3 regions of the Peribacillus sp. FW305-BF15 genome follow, and region 2 is predicted to be linked to each of the others. Evidence: riboswitches for the same ligand, from Rfam matches in the RefSeq annotation. Region 2 holds a riboswitch; each other region holds the start of a gene.
The links. A riboswitch is a leader RNA that binds a small molecule or an ion and turns the genes downstream of it on or off. The one in region 2 is predicted to bind lysine.
Positions count from the first base shown of each region.

Region 1: another riboswitch for lysine. It lies ahead of AC3WLU_RS15635 (aspartate kinase); the one in region 2 lies ahead of dapA (4-hydroxy-tetrahydrodipicolinate synthase).
Region 3: another riboswitch for lysine. It lies ahead of AC3WLU_RS07140 (amino acid permease); the one in region 2 lies ahead of dapA (4-hydroxy-tetrahydrodipicolinate synthase).

Region 1 covers NZ_JBYSYV010000013.1:105,359-113,168, forward strand. Annotated here, with positions in the region: gene AC3WLU_RS15610 (enoyl-CoA hydratase) at 1-487, shown strand, start outside; gene AC3WLU_RS15615 (electron transfer flavoprotein subunit beta/FixA family protein) at 610-1,383, shown strand; gene AC3WLU_RS15620 (electron transfer flavoprotein subunit alpha/FixB family protein) at 1,453-2,430, shown strand; gene trxA (thioredoxin) at 2,632-2,952, shown strand; gene uvrC (excinuclease ABC subunit UvrC) at 3,056-4,828, shown strand; lysine riboswitch at 4,890-5,066, shown strand; gene AC3WLU_RS15635 (aspartate kinase) at 5,156-6,388, shown strand; gene AC3WLU_RS15640 (YslB family protein) at 6,452-6,922, opposite strand; gene AC3WLU_RS15645 (succinate dehydrogenase cytochrome b558 subunit) at 7,306-7,810, shown strand, end outside.
Region 2 covers NZ_JBYSYV010000024.1:23,936-31,745, reverse strand. Annotated here, with positions in the region: gene AC3WLU_RS21265 (Ger(x)C family spore germination protein) at 1-557, opposite strand, end outside; gene AC3WLU_RS21260 (GerAB/ArcD/ProY family transporter) at 554-1,639, opposite strand; gene AC3WLU_RS21255 (spore germination protein) at 1,661-3,136, opposite strand; lysine riboswitch at 3,508-3,686, shown strand; gene dapA (4-hydroxy-tetrahydrodipicolinate synthase) at 3,820-4,716, shown strand; gene AC3WLU_RS21245 (D-2-hydroxyacid dehydrogenase) at 4,845-5,807, shown strand; gene AC3WLU_RS21240 (carbon-nitrogen hydrolase family protein) at 6,112-6,870, opposite strand; gene AC3WLU_RS21235 (VanW family protein) at 7,095-7,810, opposite strand, start outside.
Region 3 covers NZ_JBYSYV010000005.1:167,150-174,959, reverse strand. Annotated here, with positions in the region: gene AC3WLU_RS07145 (glycoside hydrolase family 13 protein) at 1-1,412, shown strand, start outside; gene AC3WLU_RS07140 (amino acid permease) at 1,462-2,913, opposite strand; lysine riboswitch at 3,010-3,195, opposite strand; gene AC3WLU_RS07135 (LacI family DNA-binding transcriptional regulator) at 3,453-4,415, opposite strand; gene AC3WLU_RS07130 (metal ABC transporter solute-binding protein, Zn/Mn family) at 5,045-5,968, shown strand; gene AC3WLU_RS07125 (metal ABC transporter ATP-binding protein) at 5,981-6,736, shown strand; gene AC3WLU_RS07120 (metal ABC transporter permease) at 6,747-7,670, shown strand; gene AC3WLU_RS07115 (metal ABC transporter permease) at 7,667-7,810, shown strand, end outside.

The DNA of each region.
Region 1 (7,810 bases), on a different contig from region 2:
GGTCATTGCAGCCATCCATGGAGCGGCGCTTGGCGGAGGATTGGAGCTGGCTATGGCTTGCCACATCCGCTTGGTCACCGAAAGGGCTAAACTTGGTTTGCCTGAGCTGCAGTTGGGCTTAATCCCCGGATTTGCTGGGACCCAACGTCTTCCTCGTTACGTAGGCATGGCAAAGGCAGCTGAAATGCTGTTTACAAGTGAACCGATTTCAGGCACCGAAGCTGTGCAATGCGGATTGGCGAATCATGCCTTCACGGATGAAGAACTGATTCCAAAAGCTAAGGATCTAGCCAATAAAATTGCCAAGAAGAGCCCACTGGCATTAAAGGCGGCCATTGAGTTATTGAATTATTCCAAGCATGATTCCTACCATAAAGGTGTGGAAAGGGAAGCTGCCCTCTTTGGTCAGGCTTTCGATACTGCCGATGCACAAGAAGGAATCGCCGCTTTCATTGAAAAAAGGGAAGCTGTATTCAAAGGGAAATGATGTTTCGGTTTAAATAACTATTTTTATATATCATGCAGGATTATGGTGAAATCTGTAGAACATTACTATATATCAATAAAATTCATAATCTTCAAAACTCAAATTATTCGGGAGGTATTATCGTGAACATTTATGTACTGCTGAAAAGAACATTTGATACAGAAGAAAAAATTACACTATCCAACGGGAAAATCAATGAGGATGGGGCAGAATTCATCATTAATCCATACGATGAGTATGCAGTTGAAGAAGCAATCCAGGTGCGTGATGCACAAGGCGGCGAAGTAACGGTTATTTCTGTCGGAACAGAAGAGGCTGAAAAGCAATTACGCACAGCGTTGGCAATGGGTGCTGACAAAGCTGTATTGATAAATATAGAAGACGACATAGAAAATGGTGACCAATTCACGACTGCCAAAATTATTGGCGAATACTTAAAAGATAAAAATGCAGATCTAATCATTGCAGGGAACGTTGCAATCGATGGCGGCTCTGGTCAAGTGGGACCACGCGTTGCCGAAATTTTGGGAATTCCTTATATTACAACCATTACTAAATTGGACATAGAAAATGGAAATGTAAGCGTTATCCGTGATGTCGAAGGGGACTCTGAAACGATCGAAGCCTCTCTTCCATTATTGGTGACAGCGCAACAAGGGCTAAATGAGCCACGTTATCCTTCATTGCCAGGAATCATGAAGGCAAAGAAAAAACCGCTTGAAGAATTGGAATTGGATGACCTGGATTTGGAAGAGGACGATGTTGAGGCCAAAACAAAAACGATTGAAATTTACCTTCCTGCTAAAAAAGAAGCTGGAAAAGTTTTGGACGGGGAAATCAGTGCTCAAGTTACCGAGCTTGTTCAGTTATTACGCAGTGAAGCAAAAGTGATTTAATCGATACGGTACATCTCAAAACAACAACACACGACAAAAAGAAAAATAGAGCACAGGAGGTTTTTATAAATGGCTAGAAAGTTTCTTGTATTGGGCGAAGTTCGTGATGGTTCACTAAGAAATGTATCATTTGAAGCTATCGGTGCGGCTAAGCTTGCAGCGGATGGCGGGGAAATCGTTGGTGTTTTAGTTGGTGACAGTGTTCAGAATTTCGGTAATGAAATGATCCAGTATGGTGCAGACCGGGTTATTGCAGTCGAAAATGATCAATTGAAACAATATACTTCAGATGGATATGCGCAAAGCTTGCTTGCCGTCATCGAGCAGGAAAAGCCGGAAGGAATTTTCTTTGGGCATACAGCCTTAGGAAAAGACCTTGCACCTAAATTGGCTGGAAAACTTGAATCAGGATTGATTTCCGACGTTACATCCATTGAAGAAGAAGGCGGAAATATCGTTTTCACCCGCCCGATATATTCTGGTAAAGCATTTGAAAAGAAAATTGTTACAGCTGGCGTGATTTTCGCGACAATCCGTCCGAACAATATCGAACCATTAGCGAAAGATGAGTCCCGCTCTGGTGATGTTTCTACATTAAGTGTGGATATTAAGGATTTACGGACAATCATTAAGGATGTTGTTAGAAAAGCCAGTGAAGGGGTCGACCTTTCAGAAGCGAAAGTAATCATCGCGGGTGGCCGTGGCGTGAAAAGTGAAGATGGTTTTGAACCATTAAAGGAACTGGCACAGGTTCTTGGCGGAGCGGTAGGAGCTTCCCGGGGAGCATGTGATGCAGACTATTGCGATTACTCATTACAAATCGGGCAAACGGGTAAAGTCGTAACACCTGATCTTTATATCGCCTGCGGTATTTCCGGTGCGATCCAGCATTTAGCGGGAATGTCCAATTCCAAGGTTATCGTTGCCATCAATAAAGACCCGGAAGCTAACATATTCAATGTGGCTGATTATGGAATTGTCGGAGATCTTTTCGAAGTCGTTCCATTACTTACGGAAGAATTCAAAAAACTTAAAGTTAACGCGTAATAGAAATAATACAGATGAGGGGCAAGACATTCGGCATAAGCCGATACATGTCTTGCCCCTTTGTTTGCGCTAATGGGGAGGGTTTTTGGCCTGCATAGTTACTCTTTTTTTGGACATCCTACCACTGAAGCAAAATATTAGCATCGATTTGAGCAACAGTGGTATACTGTTTTTAGTTATTTGAGTAAATTTGAGGAGGAAATATATATGGCTATTGTAAATGCAACTGACCAAACTTTCACAACAGATACTAGCGAAGGTGTCGTTCTTGTAGACTTTTGGGCTCCATGGTGTGGACCTTGTAAAATGATCGCTCCTGTTCTTCAAGAGCTTGATACTGAAATTGGCGATACAGCAAAAATCGTAAAAGTGGATGTAGATGAAAACCAAGAAACAGCTGGAAAATTCGGTGTGATGAGCATCCCGACATTAATCGTCCTTAAAGACGGTGAAGTGGTCGATAAGGTTGTTGGTTTCCAACCTAAAGAAGCACTTGCTGAACTTATTGCAAAACACGCGTAATAGTAAGATAGCTAAAAAAAGCTTCAAGTCTGCGGACTTGAAGCTTTTTTCGCTATCTTGATATATAATGATTGTAAAAAAGGGAGAACAGGAGGCTGAATGCATGAATCAACAAATAAAGAATAAACTTGCCCTTCTTCCCGATCAACCTGGTTGTTATTTAATGAAAGATCGTCAGGGAACGATTATATATGTAGGCAAAGCGAAAGTGTTGAAGAATCGTGTCCGCTCTTATTTTACGGGATCTCACGACGGTAAAACATTTCGACTCGTGAACGAGATTGAGGATTTCGAATACATTGTCACCTCTTCCAATATCGAGGCTCTTATTTTAGAGTTGAACTTAATCAAAAAACATGACCCAAAATATAATGTCATGCTAAAGGATGATAAGACGTATCCTTTCATCAAGCTGACTGCGGAACGCCACCCGCGTCTAATCATTACGCGAAAAGTCAAAAAAGACAAAGGGAAATATTTCGGTCCTTATCCGAATGCATTTGCAGCTAACGAAACGAAAAAATTGCTCGACCGCATCTATCCCCTAAGAAAATGCAATACGTTACCGGATCGCGTTTGTCTCTACTATCACCTTGGTCAGTGCCTGGCCCCATGTGTATATGATGTAGAGGAACAGGAATATAAAAAAATGGTCGATGATATCAACCGGTTCTTGAACGGCGGGCATACTGAAATAAAAAAAGAACTGACTGAAAAAATGCTGGAGGCATCGGAAGAACTCGATTTCGAGAGGGCCAAGGAGTTCCGTGACAAGATTGCCCACATCGATATTACGATGGAGAAGCAGAAAATGATGACGACCGATTTCATCGACAGGGATGTATTTGGCTTTGCCTATGATAAAGGCTGGATGTGCGTTCAGGTATTTTTTGTCCGGCAGGGTAAATTGATAGAAAGGGATGTTTCGCTTTTTCCGGTCTACGATGAACCCGAACAGGAACTTCTTACATTCCTCGGTCAGTTTTACGAGATTACGAACCATTTTAAACCAAAGGAAATCTTGCTGCCTGAATCTGTGGATGCCGAAATGGCCGAAGGGCTGCTTGGTGTCAAAACGATTCACCCGAAACGGGGAGCGAAAAAAGACATGCTTAAATTGGCGAATAAAAATGCCTCCATCGCCCTTCAGGAAAAATTCTCTTTGATTGAGAGGGATGAAGAAAGAACGATCAATGCGGTGGAAAACCTCGGGAAACAACTGGGTATCTACACCCCGCATCGAATTGAAGCTTTCGATAACTCCAATATCCAGGGAAGTGACCCCGTTTCCGCTTTAGTCGTGTTCATTGATGGGAAGCCGGAAAAAAGAGAGTACCGAAAATATAAGATCAAGACGGTCCAGGGACCTGATGATTATGAATCGATGCGTGAAGTGGTCAGAAGAAGGTATTCACGAGTATTGAAAGAAGGGCTGCCGCTTCCGGACTTGATCATCATTGATGGCGGAAAGGGACATGTCGAAGCGGTACGGGATATTCTGGAAAATGAATTAGGCTTGGATATTCCACTTTCAGGCCTCATTAAGGATGAAAAGCATAGGACCTCGCAATTGATGATCGGAAATCCGCTTGAACTTGTACCTCTTGATTCAAGGAGCCAGGAATTTTACCTATTGCAAAGAATTCAGGATGAAGTGCATCGGTTCGCGATTACGTTTCATCGCCAGCTACGCGGGAAAAATGCGGTTCACTCCCAGCTTGATGATATTCCAGGAGTCGGGGAAAAGCGAAGGAAGCAATTATTAAGGCATTTTGGATCATTGAAGAAAATCAAAGAGGCGACGGCCGAGGAAATCATGGAAGCTGGCATGCCAAAAGGGGTAGCCGAGGGAATCGTTAGAAAATTACAAGAATAATCTTGCTACCGATAAATCTCTATGCTATGATTAAAAGGAATTTTTAACTAGACAACTTAAAAGTGCTGATAGAGGTGCGGAATTCAAGAGTAAAAACCTGGAGAAGTATGAGCTTCCATGAAAGGTTTTGAAAGGGGACGCCGCCGAAGGAAGACAAGACTCATACCTTGTCCTCCTGGTCCGACATTTAATAAATGGCGGATTGTCAGGGTTTATACCCTGGAGAGCTATCTCACTGTGATTACAGTATTAAGATATGTGACCACAGCAATGAGATATTTCTCATTGCTTTTTTTATTGCCTAAAAAGTAGAGAGGGTGCATGAGGATGGCATTAATCGTTCAAAAATTCGGCGGAACATCCGTCGGTAGCGTAGAAAAAATCAAAAATGTTGCCAATCGGGTAATCGAGGAAGCGGAGAAAGGAAATGAGGTTGTCGTCGTTGTTTCAGCTATGGGGAAAACAACGGACCAATTGGTTTCCATGGCGCGTGATATTTCCGGATCCCCAAGCAAGAGGGAAATGGATATGCTATTGACGACTGGGGAACAGGTAACGATTTCCCTGTTAACGATGGCATTGATTGAAGAAGGACATGAAGCCATTTCGTATACCGGCTGGCAGGCTGGCATGCAAACGGAATCCGTTCATGGGAATGCCCGGATTTTAAACATCGATGCCACGAGGATCCAAGCCCAGCTTCAGGAGAAGAAAATAGTGGTCGTAGCCGGTTTCCAGGGTAACGATGCAAATGGGGAAATCACTACCTTAGGGCGAGGCGGTTCCGATACCACGGCAGTTGCCATCGCAGCAGCGCTTAATGCGGATAGATGCGATATTTATACAGATGTAACGGGTGTTTTCACAACGGACCCACGCTACATAAAAGGCGCGCGAAAACTCCAATCCATTTCTTACGATGAAATGCTGGAACTTGCCAACCTGGGGGCGGGCGTCCTTCACCCAAGGGCTGTCGAATATGCAAAAAATTATCAAATTCCGCTTGAAGTCCGTTCAAGCATGGAGAGAGAATCAGGTACGATCATAGAGGAGGAAGCAACTATGGAAGAAAACTTAATTGTACGCGGCATTGCTTTTGAAGACAGTATTACGAGGGTCACAATATATGGTTTGCCCCAATCACTTGGTGCATTATCCACGATCTTCACGACGCTTGCGAAAAACCGGATCAATGTGGACATCATCATTCAAAGCATGACTGCCGAGGATACGACGAATCTATCTTTTTCCACAAAAAGTGAAGATACGGAAGCGGCCTTGATCGTTCTGGAAAATAATAAAGAACAATTGGGATTCGACCGGGTCGAAACGGAGAGCGGATTGGCCAAAGTGTCCATCGTCGGTTCTGGTATGGTATCCAATCCGGGAGTGGCTGCCGAAATGTTTGAAGTGATGGCCAATACAGGCATCCAGGTGAAAATGGTCAGCACATCGGAAATTAAAGTTTCGACCGTCGTCAATGAAAAGGAAATGGTGAAGGCGGTTGAATCCCTTCATGAAGCATTTAAACTTGGTCAGCATGCAAATGTGCTAGCTTAAGTGTCAGGAGTCCAATAAAAAACAGACTTCCGGTAAAAAGGGTAAGTCTGTTTTCAGGGCTCATTAGATTGGATCTCTGGGATCCCATTGGATGGTGAATATCACTTTTTTTGCGCGGCGTTTGATTTCTTCCGTTGATTCGCTGAGGAATTTTTTTTGCAGTGAAAACTGCTCGGCAAGGAAACCGGCTTCAAGCTGGAAGTGACAATCAGGGTGTAAATCCAGGCGGCGGCTGATTATTTCACCCGTGAGGGATAATTCCATCTGGTGTTTCGTATACTTCAAGATTTCCAGATTGCCCCATCCAGCGCTTTGGAAAAATTCAATCACTTCCTGATCGCCCTTCAATGGGAATTTTCTTGCTAATTGTTTACCTGCCCAATAGAGGATTTGATTAGAGTCTTTTCCGAGAATATCGTTCAATAGAACTTCTCTGATTAATTCGTACCCGAAAGCTGGAACTTTGAATTCTTCAGTTTGAATTTCTTCCGTTTGAATCTCTTCTTCTATCGCAGCAGCAATATTTTTTTTCATAGTTTATCGCCTCTTTCTGTAAATCTATTATAAACGTATTTCTTTTGCAAATTATACTGTTTTTTATTTATTTAAATAGCAATTGGAAAAAAATGATAAATTATACCGAGATATTAATAGTTAAATTAGAAATTTATTCAAAATATCATCTTGACAAACAAAAAATACCCAAGATAATCCAATAAAATCTATTCTGAAAAAGAGATTTCTTGTATCCGTTTTCTTGACGCACATAGAAGTCAGGAGTAAAATGGACATGTCACATAATTGTAAAGGAAGTATAGAGGAGTTTTTTGACTCTATACTGTATTTTCACGCGGAGATAAAAGGTAGCCACCAGTTTATCTTTGCATGATTTTTCACAAATTAAGGGGGGGCACTTAGTGGCAAAAAATCGTGAGTTTGGGAATCGCAGGCTTCATTCACTTCTAGGAGTAATTCCAATTGGTCTATTCCTAATTTTTCATTTATCTGTAAACTTTATGGCAACAAAAGGAGAAGAGACTTTTAATGGGGCAGTTCATTTAATTGAGTTTACGCCCGTGAAGATTTTGGTAGAATGGGTCGTCATCTATCTACCGCTCATTTTCCATGCTGTGTACGGAATCTATATTGCCTTTACAGCAAAAAACAATTTAGGCAGATTTAGTTTCTTCCGTAACTGGATGTTCATGCTACAACGCCTAACTGGAATCATAACGTTGATTTTCCTTGTTTGGCATATATGGGCAACTAGAATCCAAGCAGCTATGGGTGCTGAAGTTAACTTTGACATGATGGCAGAGATTTTCTCTAGTCCATTCATGATTGTGTTCTATATTGTTGGTATTATCTCGGCAATCTTCCACTTTGCTAATGGATTATGGTCATTTGCTGTGAGCTGGGGTC
Region 2 (7,810 bases):
AAGAATGGGTCCATTCCTTCAGAGTAATGAGCATACAAAAAAAGATGGAGGTTAGTTCTAGGCAGCATACCCGTTTTTATATTTTGCTCAATTGTATTAGATAAATAAATTCCTTTATCTATGTTGCCAAACTGGGGGCTTAACACATCCTTTGAACTTCCTTCGACAATGCCGAGTTTTAAAGTAGTTCCAATTGAAGGGTCTCTGATTAATGTATCGATTAGATAGAATATCCCTTGTTTCGCAAGCCTTTTTTCGTATAAGACCACCTCTAATTTCCCACTAAAGATGGGTCTTTCAGATTGCTGATTCATCTCATCTCGCACGTCTTTACTAAGTGATGATTTCGAACTATAGGTAATATTTTTAATGGTTTTATCAGGATAATAAAGAGGTGTTACAGCGATAGCTTCGAAATGAGTCTTATCGACATAATCATATCCGATGGCTGTTGCCAAATTTATTTCATCGAGAACTTTGCTATCCACCCCCATGCAGCCTGAGAGAACACTAATTAAAAGAAGTATCAGGGCCATTTTCGCGAATAAAACTCTCATTTCTTATCTTCCTTTTTATTTGACATGACAGTGGATAAACACACCAGAAATAAGACATAAGGAATTTCCAAAACCAAACCTAAATTTGAAATGTAATCCACATATTGATTAATCATTCCCCTGCCTTTAATCAGATTTGTCATCACAACCAATAAAATCAATAGTAGAGCATAAATTGTTTTCTGCTTCATTTTAAAGTATTGTGAAATCCCCCTTGCCGAAACCCACATATAGAGACATACACTAGGTACTAAAACTAAGACCCATGTAGCGATACCTATGTACTCAAACCGTTCAACGAAAGGCATTTGTACAATTCCCCAAAAGGACAAAGTTGCCCAAATATATCTACTGATTTGGTCTTCACTGTAATACCCTATTGTCAGGATCGTTAGGCATAAATAAAGGAAAACAGAAGTAAGATTTCCTAGTTGCGCCCACTTTTGTGTACTTTTACGATGCTTAACTAATGGATAATACATCATTAAAGTGGAAACGCCTAAATAGCTATATGACATTTGCTTAGATGCAAGGGCCATGTCTTTAAGAGAATGATCCCAAATGGGCAATAGGTTGCGAAAATGTGTGAATTCCAGCGGGAAATAAAAAGTTAGAATTAAATAAGAAGGGATACTGATCCCTAAAAAGCAAATACCGGCGACCACTCTAAACCCACCTAAAACCACATAATAAATTAATAAAGCAAATATGGAGGTCACCATCCATGTGTTAATTTGGGGGAATACCCATGATTGAACGATTTCAAGATAAGATCTTAAAACAGAAATACCCACCATCAGCCAATACAGTATCCAGATGATATTTAGTAAACCGCCAAGCCACTTTCCAAAAAGTCGTTTCTGTATGCCTATTAAGTCCATATCGTGGCGATTTAATAGCTTGTACATGCCCCAAATACCCAAAGAAAAGACTACACCGCTTATAATGACCGCCATCCAAGCATCATGGCCAGCAGATTGAATAATTATCCTTTGAAATCCCAGGACCCCTACACCTATCTGAATTTTAACGATTAAAAAATAGACTAGAAATGGTGAGATTTGATCACTTTTATCGTTCATGTAAGAAACCTCCACTCTCACTTAGTCTTTAGAATCTTCCTTGGGTTCTAACCGAACAGTGTCTTCCGTCTGAACCTCAATTGGACGTTTAGCCTGAAGAAAAAATGGTAAACGAATCAAGGCATCCCGCATATCATAAATCCTTGGCGGATATAATGGTTCAAGAAATGGCCTCCCTAAGGAACTTATCCTCAGTAAATGCACAAGCAAAAAACAAAAACTGATAGCTATACCCAATAATCCTAAAAAATAAGCCATGAGTAGGAGAGGAAATCGAATTAAGCGAATGGTATTACCCATTTGATAAACAGGTGTAGTAAAAGAACCAAGAGCCGACAATGCAACAAGAATTAATAATACATTACTCGTTAGCCCTGCCTCAACAGATGCCGTCCCAATTACAATACCACCTACGATACCTATTGTTTGACCTACTTTAGTCGGCAGTCTAGCTCCTGCCTCCCTGAGAAGTTCGATGGCTAATTCCAAGATTAATGCTTCTAAAATCGGTGGAAATGGAATTCCGCTACGAGAAATCACAAGCGTACTTACTAAATCCTTTGGGATCAACTCATAATGATAAGTGAGAACTGCGACATATATGGGGGTCATTAGGATGGAAAACAATACAGCAAAAAAACGAATAAGCCTAAAGAATGAGGCAATCGTCCAGTTGAGAAAATAATCTTCGAATGCCGCAAAGTATTCAAAGAATGTGGAGGGCCCAAGTAAGCCATGTGGAGCTCCATCCACCAAGATCACTACTTTGCCTTCTCCTAGTACCGCAGCCAATCGATCAGGTCGTTCCGTATCGATAAATTGAGGAAAAGGAGAATTTTTATTATCTTCAATCATTTGTGAAATATAGGAGCTATCAATTATTTGGTTAACCCTTAAATCAGATATGCGCTGTATGACGGTTTCTACATTCTCCTTATTTGCAATTCCTTCTATATGAAGCACAGCTACTCTTGTTTTGGATAACTTCCCAACAATAATTTCTTCAACAGCAAGTTCTGCAATTGGAAGCCGTTTTCGGATTAAATATAAATTCGTATCAAGTGATTCGACCAGTGCCTCTTTCGGACCGACAACACTGAACTCTACCTCTGGCAGTGTAACTTGCCTCGAAGTGTTATTTGCTGCTTTAACTAAAACTGCTTGATCAGATTGATTATTTAATGTTATGGCTATATAACCCATTAACAGCTGACTTTGTAATTCAGCAGGATCTTTTGTAAAAACAAGCCCCTCTATTGGCAAGTTGTGTACAAGCTCCTCCAGAGTTGAAGAATTTGTATGTAAAAAAGGAAGGAGGTCTCTATGCATTATATCTTTATCAATTAATGTATCGAAAAAGGATACACAGTATATTTCATTTTCAAAATTGAGTGTAAAGCTTGTGAAGTCCTTGGACTTTTGCAGATGTTCGAGTACATCAGTGAAGTCTGTAGATTTATGATTTTCTTGCTTTTTAAAGAATGAATATCTTTTCAATAGACTCCACTCCTTTGATTGTAAGATATGGATATTATTAACGAATGGTAGGATTTTATACGCACGAATACTTAGTTGAAATTACTGATTAAAATTAGCGGCCAACTGTAATTTTCAATAAATTTATCAGTGAGTTTTAATCTGATAAATGAAAAAGAATCATTAAAGGGAGTTGTATTGTCTACTACTCCCTCGTCCATTGAATATTTATTCAGCCTATAACGAATAAAAAGATGAATCCACCCCAATACTCTAGCCATCTTCATAGATTTCTAGCATTCTTAAAAAACTTCATAATTAGGCTTGCAACAGAATGGATTCCCTGTTATATTACAATCAATTAAATATTTTCTTACTTCAAATTTTTTTGAAGTGAGGATAGAGGAGCAAAGACCATTAGTACACATTTTGAGGAGAATGAGATCCTATGACTATTGTGGAAAGGGGAATTTGCCGAAGCGGAAAGAATCTCATGTTCTTGAAGCTGGTTCTGCTATTGAATAAATACAGGACTGTCATATAGGAAACTATATGGAGGGCTATCTTATGCGCGGAAACATTTTTTGGTAAATATTGTTTCTACTGCAGCAGCGAATCCTCGTTGTTGCTTTTTTGCGTTTACTCCTGAATGGCCCTAACCACCTCTGAATATTTTTAAAAATTATACAAAAGGGTGTGAAGTTATGAATTTTGGCCAAGTTTTAACCGCAATGGTTACCCCGTTCAATCATAATGAAGAGGTTGATTTTAATGCTACGAGAACTTTAGTAAACCATTTGATTGCTAATGGTTCTGATGGATTAGTAATAGCTGGTACAACTGGAGAGTCCCCTACCTTAACTCAAGAAGAGAAAATAGATTTATTCAAATTTGTTGTAGATGTTGTTGATGGAAGAGTTCCAGTCATAGCTGGAACCGGCTCAAATAACACGAGAGCTTCCATCAGCTTAACAAAGCAAGCAGAGGCAGCAGGAGTCGACGGAATCATGCTCGTCACCCCCTACTATAACAAGCCGTCCCAAGAAGGACTATTTCAGCACTTTAGCGCTATAGCCCATTCAACATCATTACCGGTAATGCTTTATAATATTCCAGGTCGAAGTGTTGTAAACATGTCAGTGGAGACGATTGTCAGCCTCTCAAAAATCAACAATATCGTGGCAGTAAAAGAAGCAAGCGGTGACTTGGATGCCATGGCACAAATCATAAGCAAAACAACTAGTGATTTTACTTTGTACAGCGGCGATGATGGGTTGACATTACCGGTTTTAGCCATCGGTGGAACAGGCGTTGTTTCGGTTTCTTCACACATAATCGGTAATGAAATGCAAGAAATGATCAATAGCTTTAAAAATGGTGATGTCCTTGGCGCTGCCGCTGCACATCGTACACTTCTTCCAATCATGAAAGCATTATTTGCTGCACCAAGCCCGGGACCAGTAAAATCAGCATTAAATATGCGGGGGTTACATGTTGGAGGTGTCCGCTTACCATTGATCCCTTTAAACGATGAAGAAGAAAGAGCACTGCAAATAGTTCTGCAGCCTAGTAACGCAGAAGCCATTTTATTAAATAAATAAAACTAATGATTCTGGAGAAATTTTAAAAAGCAGTGCATACTCGAAAGAAATGCACTGTTTTTTTATCCATGTACGACTCAGGAGAAAGAATTTATACTATATATAAAGAATCAATAAGGAGAGAGCCAATGGGGGGTACACACAAACCAAACATTCTTGTATTTAGTCCTATTCAGTCAGAGGTCGATGCTTATGCTGATCATATCCGAAATAGTGGGTTTATATCGGTAAAGACAGCGAAAACTTTGGAGGAAGCAGAAAAATATTTACCCGGCACTGAAGTTATTTTGGGATGGAATTTCCCGACGCAATTACTAAGTAAACCAGTTGCCTCATCTGTTCGCTGGTTTCAATCAATGGGAGCCGGGGTCAATGATTTGATTGCAGACAAATCGATACCTCAAAACATTACAATAACTCGAATTATTGACCAATTTGGTGCTTACATCTCTGAATATGTATTTTCGTTTCTCTTGGACATAGTGAAAGACGGTCCTCGGATGAGACAATCGCAATTGGAGCGGAGATGGGATCCTTTCATTTCTGAAACTCTAAAGGGGAAAACAATCGGGGTGGCTGGACTTGGATCGATTGGCGCTGAACTTGTACGTAAAGCCCGGGCATTTGATATGAATGTGCATGGGTTAAGCTTTAGTGGAAAACAAGCAACACTCGTGGATCTCCACTTTACTCCAGATCAATGGGGTGAATTTGTAAAAGATCTGGATTATTTGGTCCTGACCCTTCCTTTAACGGATTCCACTTATCATATCATTAACCAGGACCTTCTTTTAGCGATGAAGTCCAACGCTTACCTTATCAACGTTGGCCGCGGAGCACTGATAGATGAGGGGGATTTACTATCTGTCATGCGGGAAGGACATCTTCAGGGAGCGGTCCTCGATGTTTTTGAGACAGAACCGTTGCCAAAAGAACATGCCTTCTGGTCCATGCCCAATGTGTTTGTCACTTCCCACCTGTCAGGGCCAAGTACGATTAACGAAGTGAGCAGCTTTTTCATAGAAAATTTAAGTCGATTTTCAAGTGAACAACCATTAAGTGGAATGGTAGATCGGAACCGGGGGTATTAAACCCGATTAGAATTGTTGTTATTTGCTTGCAATTATTTATTGAAAAGGCCGCATTCTTCAACGGAGGAATGCGACCTACAAACTAAAAGTGAATAATTTGATTTTTTTCAAGGATTATTGAAAGTGGATTTTCATTTGTTTAGCTTTATCTCCCTCTTACAAATCAAAAACCCTCACAAGAGATAGGCTTTTTTCGATGGAGTTACCGTGTGGCTATGTACCACCATCCATTTGTTATCTCCTCATGTATCGTTCCATAAGAAACTGGCGCACCCTTTATCAACAAGAGTTGGTGCAGTTCTCATTATATGTAATCGATGTCGAAATGAGTCGATAGTAAATCCATGCTTTGTAAATCCCATTCAAAGGTAAGTATGGCTGATTGTTTTGATTTATGAGTCAGGAGGGGTACACCATTTTTTATGATCATGCTTTCTGCATCCCAAAACCGGACCGTTTCGTCTTCGCCAGTACGATTACAGACTATTACGGGCAGCCCTGTTTCTAGTGACCTTTGTTCCCATTCACCCTCCGGACCATGTAATCCGGGACCCCAAGAAGACGGTGCAAGTAATATTTCTGCTCCTTTTTCAGATAAGGTGCAAGCAATATCTTTGTTATATGCGTCTGCACAAATCATAATACCAACCTCAACATTTTCTGTTTTTATTGGCTCCAATACTTCCCCTGATGCTGACCAATCATCAATAACACTGATTTTTCTCTGTTTACCTATTAAATGACCTTTTTTATCTATGACAAACACAGAATTATACAACTCTCCGTCACTGCCTTTTTCAGGGCAGCCCAAAAATACAGTACTTTTCAAATTCTTTAGTTTACTGCCCAAATTATTCATCCAAGCATCAGGTTGCTTGTTAATCCATCCAGTCCCAATCTTATGATTGAATTGAAGTCCGCTTACACATAGTTCGGGTGTTATAATCCATTCGGCATCATTATTTGCTGCACTATGAATGGCTTGTTCAATTAGTTTTTGGTTATGCTCCACATCACCAGCGATAGGCAATAGGTGCAGTAAAGCTATTTTTATTTTCCCCATAGTGATCTCCTAAACATCAACTTATATTATGGTCATGCTTGTAATGATTGTAGCATGGACATGAATTGGCTTGTTCAAGTAATCTGTCCCGAAAAAGAAAAAGCTGTTTCCTCCCCCATCTCTAAACAAGCCTTTGCTCCAATGAGCAAAGGCCGTTTTTACGAGTTTCTTCTATAATATAAACCAAATTTGCCTAAGGTGCCCCCATTCGTATACGTGTACTTTTACGAACGAATAATTTGTTCTTTGGATATCTGCTTTGAAGCATCGGGAATCTTTCGTATTTTATAATTGATCATATCTGAAGAGTAAACCTTGATACTCACCGTTCCTCCTTGGATTGTAGCCCGGATCAGGATCGGTTGATTGTACTTGTTTTTAAAACTAAAATCAGGCCCATACCAGCTTACTGTAGCATCGCGGCCAGATGGAACATACGGAACGCTCCTTGTATGGGAATAGCGTTGAACCGTTTGCAACCCTGCATTGTCGATAGCATTAAACAAGGTGGATGAAACCTGGCAAATCCCTCCGCCAATCCCTTCAGAAAACTCTCCTTTAACGATAACCCGAGCGAGCAAATATCCTTTTTCCACTGACCTCTTGCCAACAACTTGGTTAAAAGAAAAGACCTCTCCTGGAAACACGACATAATTATTAATGGCTTCTGTAGCAAGTGAGATATTATTTGAACGATTTTTATTGTTCACATTAAAATAGGTTCTATATTCACCTATCTTTTTTTCACGAATTTCCGCAAGCATTTCACTGTCAACCTTTGGATGAATAGCAAGCAAAGGTACTTCTAGTTTGTATGATCTACTACTGTACAAAAAGGAATGAAATTGTTCTTTAAAGGCTTGATGGTATAGCTTGTAACCTACCCGCCCAGGTAGAATATTACCTTGCTTGTCCATTGTGGCATTTACAGGTTTTTGGT
Region 3 (7,810 bases), on a different contig from region 2:
AACGTGGAATGAAGATCATGATGGACCTCGTTGTCAATCATTCTTCAGATGAACATCCATGGTTCGAGGAATCCCGATCCTCAAAAGATAATCCGAAACGTGATTATTATATTTGGAAACCTGGCAGGAATGGAAAAGAGCCAAATAATTGGGAGTCGATTTTTAAAGGTTCAGCATGGGAATATGATGAAAGAACCGATGAATATTATTTACATTTATTCAGCAGGAAACAACCGGATTTAAACTGGGAGAATCCTAAGCTCCGTGAAGAAGTCTACAGCATCATGACTTGGTGGCTGGATAAGGGTGTCGATGGCTTCCGGATGGATGTCATCAATTTCCTTTCAAAAGATCAAAGCTACTCAGATGGAGCCGTTCATCATGAAAAGCAGTATGGTGATGGAAGCCCCTTTTTCCTGAATGGCCCGCGCATACATGAGTTTCTGCAGGAAATCAATCAACGGGCACTTTCTGGACATGACGTGATTACGGTTGGGGAGATGCCAGGCGTCACACCGGAGGAAGCGCAATTGTTCACTGGTAAAGATCGTGGTGAGCTACATATGGTCTTTCAATTCGAACATATGGATTTGGGGAGGGGACCAGAAGGGAAATGGAGTAACGATAAATGGAAGCTAACCGATTTAAAGCGAATCCTCTCCAAGTGGCAGACTGGTTTGGAGAGGGATGGCTGGAACAGTTTATACTGGAACAACCATGATCAGCCCCGGGTTGTCTCGAGGTTTGGTAATGATGGAAAGTATCGTATTGAAAGCGCAAAGATGCTTGCCGCTTGTCTTCATATGCTGCAAGGTACACCTTATATATATCAAGGGGAAGAGCTGGGCATGACCAATGTTGCATTTGAAAGCATCGATGAATACAGGGATATCGAAACATTGAATTCATATGACGAACTCGTCCATTCACATGGCTGGTCAAAAGAGCGGATGATGTCCGCCATCCACGCCCGCAGCCGGGATAATGCGAGGACACCGATTCAGTGGAATGACTCCCGGAACGCAGGATTCACGAACGGGACCCCTTGGATTAAGGTTAATCCCAATTTTCCCGAGATTAATGCAGAAAAGGCTTATAATGATCCGAATTCCATTTTTCATTTTTATAAAAAGCTTATCCAACTGCGCAAGGAACATGATATCGTCGTTTATGGCCGTTTTGAACTGCTGTTGCCGGATGATGAACGAATATTTGCGTACATGAGATCGTTTGAGGAAGAGAAGTTATTGGTGCTATGCAACTTTAAAGAAGAGCAGGCCGCATATACTTTGCCTGAAGAGCTGCATGCATATTCTGCCACAAAGCTGATCGGCAATTATGGTCAGGAGGAAGAAGGAATCTCCAGCAAACCCCTGCAACCATATGAATGCCGTGTTTATCATTTGAAATGAAAAAAGGACCTGTCCTTCTCCGGTTAGGGAAGAACAGGTCCTTTGCGTATTATTTTGTTTTAAGATCACATTCCTCAAGCGGAATGATTTTCGTTTTATGCTTAATTTTATAGCCGAACCATAGGACGAAAAATAGAATCAAGCCAATGTAGGAAACGAACATTGAATTCCAGTCGATTCCATCGCTGCTGAAAGCCTGATAGCCTTGTCCGATGATAATGATAATACAAAGGACAAGCGCGAATATAGGTCCGAATGGGAAGCCTTTTGCCCGGAATGGTAAAGCATTCATATCAAGGCCTTGAGCTGCATAAGCTTTGCGGAAGCGATAATGGGCAATCGCAATCCCTACCCAGGTGACGAATCCCGCCATGCCTGAAGCATTCAATAACCAGATATAAACGACGCCGTCCCCGAAAAATGAAGCTAAGAATGCAACACAGCCAACTAAGGAAGTCACGATAAGTGCATTCACGGGCACTCCTCTTTTATCTAACTTACCTAGGAATTTCGGTGCTTTCCCATCACGTGCCAAGTCCCATAACATACGGGTTGAAGCGTACATGCCAGAGTTACCGGCAGAGAGTACGGATGATAAAATGATCGCGTTCATGATCGATGCAGCAAATGCAAGGCCGGCCCGTTCAAATACAAGCGTGAATGGACTTACGGCAACATCTTCACTCAGTAAACGTGAATCCGTAAACGGAATGATCATGCCAATTACAAAAATGGCTAAGATATAGAATAAGATGATACGCCAGAAAACGGATCTGATCGCTTTTGGGATATTTTTTTCTGGATCCTCACTTTCACCAGCAGTCACTCCAAGCAATTCCGTACCTTGGAATGAAAAGCCGGCAGCCATGAATACACCTAGAATCGTGAAGAACCCTCCGTTAAAGGGACCTTCGCCCATTGTGAAATTGGAAAAACCGATTGGGTCTTTCCCACCCATGATTCCAAGAATGATCAGAACACCCGTAATCAAGAAAATGACGACTGTCACGACCTTGATCATGGCAAACCAGAATTCTGTTTCACCGAAACCTTTAACGGACATGTAATTGATAAGAAACATAATGATTAACGCAATGGCACTCCAGATAAATGAAGGGCTATCCGGGAACCAGAACTTCATAATTAAGACAACGGCTGCCAATTCGGCGGCAATGGTGATTGCCCAGTTATACCAGTAGTTCCAACCAATCGCAAAACCGAAGGACGGATCGACGAATTTGGATGCATAGACACGGAACGAACCGGCCACTGGCATGAACGCCGCCATTTCTGCAAGACTTGTCATTAAGTAATAAACCATGATGCCGATGACCGCGTATGCCACCAAGGCACCGCCGGGACCGGCTGAATGAATGGCACCGCCACTTGCTAAAAATAAACCTGTTCCAATTGTTCCACCTAATGAAATCATCATTAAATGACGCGCTTTCAGGCTCCTTTTCAGTTCAGTAGGGCTTGATGGTGATTGTGAATTTGACAATTGATGTTACACTCCTTTTTATTGGAAGGGAACGAAAAATAAAAAAACAGCAGTCGAAAAAGATCGACGGCTGTTTATAATAAACCCGTTTATCCTTCCGAAGATAGCTCCCCACGCTTTTTTGAAAAAACGTGACAGTGGTGTTCCTGTTCGGTAACACCGCCAGCGAGAATATACATGGAATATACCCTAACTTCGGCAACTTATCCTTTCAAACGGAGTCTTTAATTTTCCAGAATCTCGTCCGTTTTACTTTTATAAGCTGCAGCCTCTAACTCATCGGTAAATGAGGAAGTATTCAATTTTCTAAAATCGTTGGCGTCAGCTTGTAGGTGACGTCGTACGACTGTACTCATGAAATTCATGCAATCGCGAATAGATTGCTAGTAATTGAGTAAACTTTACTATATCAAAATTATAAAATAACTTCTGGGATATCGCAATGATTATTTCATGTGGTTATTTTTTCCTAGTTAATGAATGATGGCAGTAAGGAAGAATCAAGTGACGATGCACTAAAAAATAGCACATCCTGATAACTAAACGGTTTTCCTTTTTATTAGGGCATAGTCCAGTTTTACATGTTTGACCTCTTCAGGATTCTCAAAGAGATCCACTGCCATTTTCCCGATCCATTCCAGCGGTAAGGAAATGGTCGTGATGTCGAGCATTTCGCCAAGGCTATCATTATTGAAGCCGAGAATGGCCACATCTTCCGGTACCCTTATACCCAATTTCTTAGCGGTAAGAATGAAGCCTGCCGCCGTGTCATCATTCGTGATGATGATGGCTTCAGGTTTATCCATCATCGAATTCCATTCCTGAAACAATTGTTCACCGTCCTTAATGTGATAACTGCCTTCAAACAGCCATTCTTTATTGTTTATCAGTTGATGTTTACTCATGATATCGTTAAAGGCCTTTGTACGATGGGAACTGTTCCTGCTCTTTTTACGGCCGAGGCTGTATCCGATTTTCTTATATCCTTTAGCAATCACGTACTCAAGGGCACAGGAGAAAGCTGCATAATGATCAATGCTGATGGATGAGAATTCAGCCTGGGCGGTATCTTCACATAAAATAATCGGTCCGTATTTTTGATAATCCAAGAGGATTTTCATTTCCGAAATCCTTGAACAAACGATAATGCCATCGAGCTGCTTCATTTGCAGCATATTAAAAGCCTGGATCTCTTTCTCCCTGTCATAATTTGTTTGAAAGATGACGATATGACAGCCAATTGCATTTGCCTGTTTTGTGATTCCGTTAACGATTGCCCCGTAATATGGGTGATTGTTGAAGGGGATGATGACGCCGATAAGGTTGGTTTTCCCTTTTGAAAGATGGATGGCGTTGATGTTTCTCGTATAATTCAAGCGATTGATCGCTTCTAGGACGCTCTTTCTTTTATCGGGGCTTACATAAGGATGATCATTCAATACACGAGACACTGTTGAGACAGATACACCAGCACATTGAGCTATTTCTTTAATATTTGTCATGGTATCACCGTTTTTCTTTTTTTATATTGTACAGTATGAAACCCATTTCAGGGCAAGGGAACAGTGGGGACTGCTGAAGATTTCTGCAAATAGGGTCTTGTTATGGTATTGGTTTCATCCTTTAAGATTGGTCTAAGTCTTAGAGGAGGAGGAAAACATGATGTTCCAAACTTTAATCACCCTGTTTTTGCTTTGCGGAATCGAATTGGGATTTGCGTACTTGGCCATTTCCTTGAAACAGGAGAAATGAGTGGCAATGCCCGTCAAGAAGTTCGCGGCTTTACGCGTGGAAACCGCGTTTACACGTGAATTTCACGTTGTTCAGAAATAGCTCCCCTAGTTATGTTCACCAGTAAAACTCCACAATATAAATATAATTTCATCATACGGAATGACTGACTGTCAGGAAGCTGCCTAGTGGAGGTTCCTGACAGTTTTTGCTGTCTGTAAAAGTCATTCGCCTTTTTGAAATGTTTAAAAAAAGTTGCACTTTTTTTGTATATTTGTGTATAGTATAAAATAAGTTGTGTAGAGGAAACTTTTTAGCGTTTGCGACAATGAAAAAAATTTACACTTAATTTTGCACATGGCAAACTATTTTAGAGAGATGAAAAAGGGAGGGAATATGGATGGGTTTTCTTAAATCTATTGGAGGCGTGATTGCTGCATTGCTGGTTTTAACGGGGTGCGGCAATGATACGGCCGAAAGCGATAATGGCAATGGCAAGCTGGATGTCGTTACAACAACGGGAATGATTGGGGATTTGGTTGAGAATATCGGCGGTAAACATGTCGAGGTCACAAGTTTAATGGGACCGGGAGTCGACCCCCATCTATATAAAGCGACGCAGGGTGATGTGAAGACATTGGATTCGGCTGATATGATTTTTTATAACGGATTGCATCTTGAGGGGAAAATGACGGATATATTTGAAATGATGAGCAAGGATAAACCGACGATTGCCGTAACGGAAGACTTCAAGGAGAACCAACTTCGCAAAGTGGGTGCAAAGGAGCATGATCCCCACGTATGGTTTGATGTAAAGCTTTGGATCGTTGCGGCGGAGGCAGTTAAGAAAGAATTGATTGCCAAGGACCCGGACCATGAAGCGGAGTATCGTGAAAATTATGAGGAGTACGTTCTGCAATTGGAGGAACTTGATAAATATGTCCATGAGGAAATCAATAAAGTGCCAGAAGACCAACGGGTGCTCGTTACGGCACATGATGCTTTTGGGTACTACGGGCAGTCATATGGCCTGGACGTAAGAGGGCTCCAAGGGATCAATACATTATCGGAATATGGATCGAAAGATGTGACGGATATGCGGAACTATCTTGTGGAGAACAAAATAAAAGCGATTTTCATAGAGTCAAGCGTACCGAGGAAGGCTATCGAGGCTGTCATTCAAGGAGCAGGTAAGCAGGGCCACAAAGTGGAAATCGGCGGTGAATTGTTCTCGGATGCCATGGGTGAAAGAGGGACGGAAGAAGGAACGTATATCGGAATGGTCCGTCATAACACGGACACCATCGTCCGTGCTTTGAAATAGGGGGGAGAAACTATGAATCAAGCAGCTTTGAAGGTCGAGAATTTAACGATTGCTTATCATAAGAAGCCGGTTGTCGAAGATGTCTCATTTGAGGTGCCGGAGGGGAATTTAATCGGAATCATAGGCCCCAATGGAGCAGGGAAGTCCACTTTGATAAAGGGGATACTCGAATTGATCCCGAAAATATCGGGGCACATCACGATCAAGGGCTCTACTTATAAATCGATGAGGAAGAGTATCGGCTATGTACCACAGCGGGAGTCAGTGGATTGGGATTTTCCGACCAACGCACTTGATGTCGTGATGATGGGCAGATATGGTCATCTCGGATGGCTGAGGCGACCGGGGAAGTCCGAAAGGCAGAAGGGGATGGAGTGCCTGGAGAAGGTGGGGATGGCAGAATACGCAAACCGCCAGATCAGCCAGCTATCAGGCGGACAGCAGCAACGGATATTCCTGGCCCGGGCATTGGCACAGGAAGCGGATATTTATTTTATGGATGAACCGTTCGTAGGGGTGGATGCCGCAACAGAGAAAGCGATCATACAATTGCTGATGGAATTGAAGGAAAAAGGCAAAACCGTTCTTGTTGTGCACCATGACCTATCCACCGTGAAGGAATATTTCGACTGGACGATGTTATTGAATAAGAAGGTGATGAAAATAGGTCCGACAGAAAAAGTGTTCATTCCCGAATACCTACAGGCAACATATGGAGGCCGCCTAGCGATACTATCAGACACAAAGTCCGGCCTTTTATTAAAATGAGGTGTACACGATGAATATAATGGACATTATCAACGATCCAAATACAAGGTGGATATTGCTTGGCACGATGCTCCTCGGATTAAGCAGCGGGGTCATCGGCAGCTTTGCCTACCTCAGAAAGCAGTCTTTGCTTGGTGACACGCTCGCACATGCAGCATTACCCGGTATCTGTGTCGCCTTCATGTTAACTGGAGTGAAATCCACTTCTTACTTTTTGATAGGTGCCGCCCTGGCTGGCTTAGTCGCAGTCTTCTTGATCAGTGTGCTTACGAGATACAGTAAGATCAAGCAGGATGCGGCCTTGGGAATCGTCTTATCTTCTTTCTTTGGTTTCGGAATTGTGATGCTTACGCAAATCCAGCAGAGCGAGTATGGAAACCAGAGTGGATTGGATACCTTTTTATTCGGACAGACGGCGTCAATGGTCATGTCCGATGTATATATGATGATGACGGTTTCCTTCATTCTCATTTTCACTTGTACCGTATTTTTTAAAGAATTCAAATTACTGTCCTTTGATCCCGGGTTTGCTAAGGGGCTGGGATTGCCGGTGGTTTTTCTGGATTATTTCATCATGATGCTGATCGTGGCGGCTGTAGTGATCGGTATCCAGGCTGTAGGCGTCGTATTGATGGCATCTTTACTGATAACACCTGCGGTATCCGCAAGATATTGGACGGAGCGCCTGCATATCATGGTCATCCTGTCTGGTATATTCGGAATGTTGAGCGGTGTGTCTGGAACGTTGATCAGTACATCTGTCAATGATTTGCCGACAGGACCGTTAATTGTCTTATCCGCGACGGTATGGTTTTTCTTTTCCATGCTTTTTGCACCTAAACGCGGAGTGCTTTCATCTATATGGAGAAGGGTTTCGACAAAAAAGAAATATTCTCTCGAACAGGATAGAAGGAAAGGGAGCCACTCATCATGAATGATTTTTGGATTATCTTAGTCGGAGCATTAGTGGCGGGTTCTTGCAGTGTATTAGGGTGTTTTTTGATAGTCAGGAAAATGACGTTGATTGGGGATGCAATCAGTCATTCCGTTTTGCCGGGAATCGTATTGGCATTT